2 regions of the Kitasatospora papulosa genome follow, and region 2 is predicted to be linked to the other one. Evidence: riboswitches for the same ligand, from Rfam matches in the RefSeq annotation. Region 2 holds a riboswitch; the other holds the start of a gene.
The links. Region 2 has a riboswitch for S-adenosylmethionine ahead of thrC (threonine synthase). Riboswitches for the same ligand answer to the same signal wherever they lie in the genome.
Positions count from the first base shown of each region.

Region 1 (4,407 bases), 2.1 Mb from region 2:
AGGTCTTCGATCTCGCGGTGCGCCGTCGAACTGCGGATGTCCTGCCGCAACCCTACGGCCTCGCGCATACCTGCCGGCACGGCGAGGCGCTCCGTCCCGTTCTCGCCTGTTGCGTCATGCTCTGTACGTGATCGATCTGCGGGAAGTCGACTGGCGGGAGCGGGCCAGGGGGTTCGGGGCCGCGGCGGGCGGTGCCCCGGTCACCTACGGGCTGATGGCGTTGTGCTGCGCCGTCTTCCTGATGAGCCCGCTCTCGGGGTTCAACCCCGTCTACGGCGACGCCGACGCGCTCCTCGCCGCTCAGGCGGGGTACTTCGAGCGGTGGGGCGTGATCCCCAGCGAGCTCCTGGACGGCTCGGCGCACGCGGCGCTCACCCCGCTGACCGCGCTCTTCGTCCACGGCAGCTGGCTGCACCTGCTGGGCAACATGCTCTTCCTCTACGTCTTCGGGGCGATGGCGGAGGAACGCATGGGCCGCGTCGAGTTCACCCTCTTCTACCTCGTGTGCGGGTACTTCGCCCTGGTCGCCTACGCGGTCGTGCACGCGGATTCCGACCAGACGCTGGTGGGCGCCTCGGGGGCGATCTCCGCGGTGCTGGGCGCCTTCCTCTACCTCTTCCCCAAGGCCCGCGTCACCAGCCTCTTCCCCTTCCTCTTCTTCCTCCCGCTGCGCTTCCCCGCCTGGATCGTGCTCGTCTTCTGGTTCGTCCTGCAGTGGCTGGCGGCGCGGGGCGCGGGCAGCGGCCCGGGCGTGGCGTACCTCGCGCACGTGGCGGGTTTCGCGGCCGGGTTCCTCTACGCCTGGGTCCGGTTCCGGGGGACTAGAGTGAAGGTTCCAGCCACGGCCACCGAGGGAGAAAGCCAGCCGTGATCACCGCGATCGTGCTCATCAAGACCAGCGTGGACCGGATTCCCGAGATCGCCGAAGCCATCGCCGCGCTGGACAGCGTCAGTGAGGTCTTCTCGGTCACCGGTACGTACGACCTGATCGCCATGGTCCGGGTGGCCCGGCACGACGATCTGGCGGATGTCATCCCCGGCCGGATCAGCAAGATCCAGGGCGTCGAGGCCACGGACACCCACGTGGCCTTCCGCACCTACTCCCAGCACGACCTGGAGGCGGCCTTCGCCATCGGCCTCGACGGCTGAAGCGGCCCACCGCCGGCACGACCGCGGCCGGGGACGGGGCGGGACGCCCTCGCCCCCGGCCGTTCGCGTACCGCGTGCGGTCAGACCTGGGCGGCGCCCCGGTCGGGCACGCAGCGGCCCTCCTCGGTGCGGTAGGTCCAGCGGGCTCCCTCGCCGACCAGTTCGCGGACGGCGCCCAGGAACCGCTCGATGTGCTCGTCCGGGGTGCCCGCACCGAAGCTCACCCGGATGGCGTTGAGCGACCTCTCCCCCGGCGCGGCGTCCGGCGCGCCGCACTCGCCCGGGTCCTGCGGCTCACTGCCCAGCAGGGTCCGCACCAGCGGGTGGGCGCAGAAGAGTCCGTCGCGCACTCCGATGCCGTACTCGGCGGAGAGCGCGGCCGCGAAGTGCGAGCTGTTCCATCCCTCGACCACGAAGGAGAGGACGCCGACCCTCGGGGCGTCGTCGCCGAACAGGGAGAGCACCTTGACCTCGGGGACATCGGCGAGGCCCTCACGGACCCGGGTCACCAGCTGCTGCTCCCGGTCGACCAGCCGGTCGAAGCCGGCCTCGGTCAGCGCCTTGCAGGCGGCGGCGATGGAGTAGACGCCGATGACGTTGGGCGATCCGGCCTCGTGCCGGGCCGCGGTGGTGTGCCACTCGACGTCCACACCGCCGTCGGCGCGCCGGGCGACCTTGCGGGAGGCCCCGCCGCCCGCGAGGTACGGCTCGGCGTCCACCAGCCAGTCGGCCCGGCCCGCGAGGACACCCGAACCGAAGGGCGCGTACAGCTTGTGCCCGGAGAAGGCGACCCAGTCGACGTCCAGCTCCGCGATGTCCACCGGGTGGTGCGGCGCCAGCTGTGCCGCGTCGAGCACGATCCGCGCACCGTGGGCGTGGGCGGCGGCAGCCAGTTCGCGCACCGGCCAGAGCTCGCCCGTGACGTTGGAGGCGCCGGTGACGCAGACCAGGGCGGGGCCGTGGGGGTCACGGGCGGCGAGGGCCTTCTCCAGCGTGGCGACCGCCTGGTCCGGGGTGCGGGGGGCGTCCAGGTAGGTCACCCGGGCGTCGCGCCAGGGCAGCAGCGACGCGTGGTGCTCGGTCTCGAAGACGAACACCTGGCAGCCGGCGGGCAGCGCGGCCGCCAGCAGGTTGAGGGAGTCGGTCGTCGAGCGGGTGAAGACCACCTGGTCCTCCGCACGGCAGCCGAGGAACTCCGCGACGGTCGCACGGCTGGTCTCGAACAGGTCGGTGGAGAGCTGGGAGAGATATCCGGCACCGCGGTGGACGCTGCCGTAGTACGGCGCGTAGGCGGCCACGTCGTCCCAGACGCGCTGCAGGGCGGGGGAGCTTGCCGCGTAGTCCAGGGCCGCGTAGGTGACGTCTCCGCCCGTGACGAGCGGAACGGTGACATCGGCACCCAGAACCGGCAGCGGTGCACAAATGGTCTGGTCGGCGGCAGCGGTGGGGACAGACATGGCGAACTCCTGTGAGAGGCAGGCGAAATCCTCGCGCCGGTGACCCGAAGGGTGCGCGGCGACGCGGGGAGAGGAAGAGAAGAAGGGTGTGCGGAGGAGGGCTCGAAGCCCTATCGCATTCGCTTGCTCACAAGAGGCTCCCTGGGACCAAGGACCCCAAGGGGTGGCATGGGAAGATGCCGAGGGGCCCGCGCTTGCCACAGACCTCGCTGCCTGCGGCCTGGTCTTCACCCGGGGCACCCCGCCACGGACGGAGGGTTGCCGGACAGCGGGCCGGGGCCGTAGTCGCTGTCACTCATGACCTGCGCAGCATCTTGCCACATCCCCCGGCACGCGCAAGGCGCGGTCCGCGATCCGGACCGCGCCTCGGGCACTCCCGCCGCAGCCGGGCTGTCCCGGCGCGAAGGGCCTCGACTCGTCTCGTACGCCCTCTCAGGCGTTGCTGGCCGCCACCCAGCGCTCCAGGGCCCGCTTGGCCGCTCCCGAGTCGATCGACGCCGCGGCCCGCTCGATCCCGCCCGCGAGCTGCTCGTCCAGGGTGCCCGCACCCGGGTCCAGCGCGACCAGCGCGGCGGCCGAGTTCAGCAGTACGGCGTCGCGTACGGGGCCGGTCTCCCCGTCGAGCAGCCGGCGGGCCACGTCGGCGTTGTACGAGGCGTCAGCTCCGCGCAGCGCCTCGACGGGGACCAGGCCGAGGCCGACGTCACGCGGGTCGAACGCCTCCTCGCGGACGCCGCCGTCGCGGACGATCCAGACACGGGAGGTCGCCGTGGTGGTCAGCTCGTCGAGACCGTCGTCGCCCCGGAAGACGAGCGCGGAGTTGCCCCGGTCGGCCAGCACACCGGCCACGATGGGCGCCATCTTCGGGTCGGCCACGCCGATGGCCTGGGAGCGGACCCGGGCCGGGTTGGTGAGCGGGCCGAGGATGTTGAAGGTGGTCTGCGTGCCGAGTTCCTTGCGCGCCCTGGCCGCGTGCCGCAGGGCGGGGTGGAACTTCACCGCGAAGCAGAAGGTGATGCCCGCTTCCTCGGCCACCGCGACGACACGCTGCGGCGTCAGCTCAAGGTTGACGCCGAGCTTCTCCAGCACGTCGGAGGCACCGCTGGCCGAGGAGGAGGCCCGGCTCCCGTGCTTGACGACCTTCGCGCCCGTCCCCGCGACGACGATCGCCGACATGGTGGAGATGTTGACCGTCTTGGCCATGTCGCCGCCGGTTCCCACGATGTCCACCGTGCGGCCGGGGACCTCGATGGTGTGGGCGTGCTCGTACATGGCGCGGACCAGGCCGGTGACCTCGTCGACGGTCTCGCCCTTGGCCCGCAGCGCGATCGCGAAGCCGGCGATCTGCACGTCCGTGGCCTCGCCGCTCATGATCCGGTCCATGGCCCACGCCGTCGCGTCGGTGCCGAGGTCCTCGCCGCGCAGGAGGGGGGTCAGCACGCCGGGCCAGGTGAAGTCCGCCACGCTGCCGCCGCCGTCCGGGGTCACAACGTTCATGGTCCGCTCCTGGGTCCACAGCCGGTAGAAGTACGCCTCCACCCTATCCAGCCCCGGGAGCAGCGAAGAGCCCCGTCCATCGGATGGACGGGGCTCCTGCTGTGGCGGTCAGCTGAGGTGATCAGTGGTGGCCGTGGCCGCTGGTGATCTCCTTGTACTCCTCGGCGGTGGGCTTGGCGATCTGGTTGTTCTCGCCGTAGTAGCTCTTGCTGAGCCTGGCCCGCAGCTTCTGCAGCGCCGACGGCTTGCGCTCGACACCGTTCTCGTCGACCGTCGGGCCGATCTCGATCGGCTTGTACTGCTC
Region 1 is NZ_CP108452.1:5,362,026-5,366,432, reverse strand. It holds gene OG362_RS23470 (rhomboid family intramembrane serine protease) at 128-871, shown strand; gene OG362_RS23465 (Lrp/AsnC family transcriptional regulator) at 868-1,149, shown strand; gene OG362_RS23460 (aminotransferase class V-fold PLP-dependent enzyme) at 1,230-2,606, opposite strand; SAM riboswitch class IV at 2,792-2,909, opposite strand; gene trpD (anthranilate phosphoribosyltransferase) at 3,039-4,103, opposite strand; gene qcrB (cytochrome bc1 complex cytochrome b subunit) at 4,225-4,407, opposite strand, start outside.
Region 1: another riboswitch for S-adenosylmethionine. It lies ahead of OG362_RS23460 (aminotransferase class V-fold PLP-dependent enzyme); the one in region 2 lies ahead of thrC (threonine synthase).

Region 2 (4,407 bases):
GTACCCGTCCATCTGGATCGCGCTGTAGTGGACGAAAACATCCGCACCACCGTCGACCGCGATGAAGCCGTACCCCTTCTCCGCGTTGAACCACTTGACGGTGCCCTGAGCCATGCCCAACTCCCCTATTACTGGCCCTTGCACGAGACCGCACTTCGCGGTCCCGGGTCAGAACTCACCCTCCGACAGGAGAGGGTGGCGTGCGCCGGAACGCGTCGACCGCGGCCGAATGTATCTGCCCAACTGCCCTCTGCAACAGGTCAATCGGACGAGAATTCTGGGCGCACGCGACCACGCGGATAGGGGGAATTCATACGATTCCAGGGCAAGTCGGGCCTGACAAAGGCGACTTATGCCTCAAGGCGTTCACGCACTTTGGCTACTTCTTGTCGCGGCAGGGCGCATTCTCATATGTGGATCGCGCGGGCAACTGCGGGGACTTCCCCAACTGTACCGCGCTCAACCATGCAGAATGACCCCCTCCGTTTGCCGTGGAGAGGGCCATCGCGTGAATACCGTGCGGCCGGACCGCGACGGCGGCCCGTGACGTCCCGCCGTCAGCCGCCGGCGACGGCGGGAATGATCGAGACGCCGGCGCCGTCCGGGGTGACCGCGTCCAGACCGCCCTCGAAGCGCACGTCGTCGTCGTTGACGTACACGTTGACGAAGCGACGCAGCTTGCCCTGGTCGTCCAGGACGCGGGCGCCGATGCCCGGGTGGTTCTGCTCCAGGGACGCGATGACCTCGGAGAGGGTCGCCCCCTCGGCCGGGACCTCGGACTGACCGCCCGTGTAGGTGCGGAGGATGGTGGGGATACGGACCTTGACGCTCATGTGGGTGCCTTCCTCGGGTCTCGGGTGGTCAGTTGGCGGCAGCGAGGCCCGCGTCGCGGAACGCGTCCAGGCTGGGCCGGATCGTGGCCGACAGGCCGGTCGTCGGGGCGACCGCGTCCAGCGTCTTCAGGCCGTCGCCGGTGTTCAGGACGACGGTGGTCAGGGACGGGTCGAGCAGACCGGCCTCGATCAGCTTCTTCGTCACGCCGACCGTCACCCCGCCCGCGGTCTCCGCGAAGATCCCCTCGGTGCGGGCCAGCAGCTTGATCGCGTCGACGACCTGCTCGTCGTTCACGTCCTCCACGGCACCGCCGGTGCGGCGGGCGATGTCCAGGACGTACGGGCCGTCGGCCGGGTTGCCGATCGCCAGGGACTTGGCGATGGTGTTCGGCTTCTGCGGACGGACCACGTCGTGGCCGGCCTTGAAGGCGGTGGAGACCGGGGAGCAGCCCTCGGCCTGGGCGCCGAAGATCTTGTACGGCTTGTCCTCGACGAGACCGAGCTTGATCAGCTCCTGGAGACCCTTGTCGATCTTCGTGAGCTGTGAGCCGGACGCGATGGGGATGACGAGCTGGTCGGGCAGCTGCCAGCCCAGCTGCTCGCAGATCTCGTACGCCAGGGTCTTGGAGCCCTCGCCGTAGTACGGCCGCAGGTTGACGTTGACGAAGCCCCAGCCCTCGCCGAGCGGGTCGCCGATGAGCTCCGAGCAGAAGCGGTTGACGTCGTCGTAGTTGCCCTCGATACCGACGAGCTCACCGCCGTACACCGCGGCCATGACGACCTTGCCCTGCTCCAGGTCGTGCGGGATGAACACGCAGGAGCGGAAGCCGGCGCGGGCGGCGGCGGCACCCACCGCACCCGCCAGGTTGCCGGTGGAGGAGCAGGAGAGGGTGGTGAACCCGAAGGCGCGGGCCGCCTCGACGGCGATGGCGACGACACGGTCCTTGAAGGAGTGCGTCGGGTTGCCGGAGTCGTCCTTGACGTACAGTCCGCCGGTCACACCCAGCTCGCGGGCGAGGTTGTCGGCCTTGACCAGCTTCGTGAAGCCGGGGTTGATGTTGGGCTTGTCCGCGACATCGGAGGGGACGGGCAGCAGCGGCGCGTACCGCCAGATGTTGTCCGGACCCTCGGCGATGCGCTTCTTCAGCTCTTCGGGGGAGCCGCTCGGCAGGTCGTACGCCACTTCGAGCGGCCCGAAACAGGACACGCAGGCGAAGATGGGGCCGAGCTCGAAACGCTCGCCGCATTCGCGACAGGAAAGCGCGGCGGCGGGACCGAGGTCCACGGCGGAAGAATTGGTGTTCTCTGCAACTGTCTGCACGGCCATGATGGCGGAGGCCCTTTCTCCTCATCTTCCTCGCGACGTATTTCGCCGCAAGACGGAATTGGCACCTTCCCCACCGTGACCTCGCGGTCGGCAGGAGGGTTGCCGGGACTTCAACGGGCCGTTCCCTCAGTCCCTCTGGATGAGCGCTATGGCACCGGACCATGGATCCGGGCGTTTATTCGCGGACCGACCCCGACATGCGAGGGTCATCCGCGTTGTTCAAGACTGTAACCGAAGCACTGGACGGTTGAGATAGTCGTCCGAACCGCGAGATGGATCACATACAGGGAGTATCGACCGTGCTGGAAGAGGTGGAACGCTGGCTGACCAGGCGTTCCTGGTCAGCTGCCGACCGCCCGATCGAGCGCCTCACGGCCGCCCGGGCGAAGGATCCGAACCGCTCGCGTGTGAGCGTCGTCCTGCCCGCGCTGAACGAGGAGGCGACGGTCGGGGAGATCGTGACGGTGATCCGGCGCGAGCTGATGGAGAAGGTCCGGCTCGTGGACGAACTGGTGGTGATCGATTCCGGCTCCACCGACGCCACCGCCGAGGTCGCCCGCCGGGCCGGCGCCCGGGTCGTGCACCGGGACTCCGTACTCCCCCGGATACCCGCGCTCCCCGGCAAGGGCGAGGTCCTGTGGCGTTCGCTGCTGGTGACCACCGGGGAGATCGTCTGCTTCGTCGACGCCGACCTGAAGGACTTCTCCGCCGATTTCGTGTCCGGGATCGTCGGTCCGCTGCTGACCGACCCCCAGGTCCAGTTCGTGAAGGCCATGTACGACCGCCCGCTGGGCGACACCGCGGGGCAGGGCGGCCGGGTGACTGAACTGGTGGCCCGCCCGCTGCTCAACCTGCACTGGCCGCGGCTGGCCGGCTTCGTCCAGCCGCTCGGCGGCGAATACGCGGTACGACGCTCCCTGCTGGAGCGGCTCCCCTTCCCCGTCGGGTACGGAGTGGAACTGGGTCTGCTCGTCGACGCGCTGCACACGGTCGGCCTGGACGCGCTCGCGCAGGTGGACGTCGGCGTGCGCAGGCACCGCCATCAGGACGGCCAGGCCCTCGGCAGGATGGCCGCCACCATCTACCGCACGGCGCAGCTGCGGCTCTCCCGCGGACCGCTCGTGCGGCCGGAGATCACCCAGTTCGAGCGTGGACCCGACGGGTTCGTCCCGCACACCCATGCGGTGGACACCGAGGAACGGCCGCCGATGCGGGACATCGCGGAGTACGCGGCCCGGGACGCGGCGTAGCGGTTCCCCGCGCGGGGCCCGGCGCCCACATCACGTTTGGAGGGTTCCCGAACGGGCTAGGTTCGGGTACATGGTCTCCGAGCACGCCGCCCAGGTTCTCGTCGCGTCCAACCGCGGCCCGGTGTCGTACACACGACGTGACGACGGCACGCTCGACTCGAAACGGGGCGGCGGCGGGCTCGTCTCCGGCCTCAGCGCAGTCGACGACAAGCTGTGGGTGTGCGCCGCCCTCAGTGACGGCGACCGCGAGGCGGTGCGCCGCGGGGTGTCCGAGCCCGGCGTCCGGATGCTCGACATCGACGCCGCGGTCCACGCCGACGCCTACAACGGCATCGCGAACTCGGTGCTCTGGTTCGTCCACCACATGATCTACCAGACCCCGGTGGAGCCCGTCTTCGACGCGGAGTTCCGCCGGCAGTGGGCCTCCTACGAGGCGTACAACCAGGCCTTCGCCCAGGCCCTGGCCGAGGAGGCGGGCGAGGGCGCCGCGGTCCTGGTGCAGGACTACCACCTCTCCCTGGTCCCCGGCATACTGCGCGAGCTCCGCCCCGACCTGCGCATCGGGCACTTCTCGCACACCCCCTGGGCGCCCGTCGACTACTTCCGGCTGCTGCCCGACGACATCGGCGAGCAGCTGCTCAAGGGCATCCTGGGCGCCGACCGCGCCGCGTTCCTGACCCGTCGCTGGGCGGACGCCTTCATCGGCTGCTGCACGGAGATCCTCGGCGGCACGGGCCGCACCCGGATCGGGGTGCACGGACTGGGCGCCGACGCGGAGTTCCTGCGCCGCCGCTCACACGAGGCGGACGTGGACGAGCGCATGGAGATCCTCCGGGAGCAGGTCGGCGCCGACCGGCGGACGATCGTGCGGGTGGACCGCACGGAGCTCTCCAAGAACATCGTCCGCGGGCTGCACGCCTACCGCGCCCTGCTGGAGGAGCGCCCCGAATGGCGCGAGCGCGTGGTCCACATCGCGTTCGCCTATCCCTCCCGGCAG
Region 2 is NZ_CP108452.1:3,220,442-3,224,848, forward strand. It holds gene OG362_RS13780 (cold-shock protein) at 1-114, opposite strand, end outside; gene OG362_RS13785 (MoaD/ThiS family protein) at 558-833, opposite strand; gene thrC (threonine synthase) at 862-2,160, opposite strand; SAM riboswitch class I at 2,179-2,306, opposite strand; gene OG362_RS13795 (glucosyl-3-phosphoglycerate synthase) at 2,460-3,410, shown strand; gene OG362_RS13800 (alpha,alpha-trehalose-phosphate synthase (UDP-forming)) at 3,481-4,407, shown strand, end outside.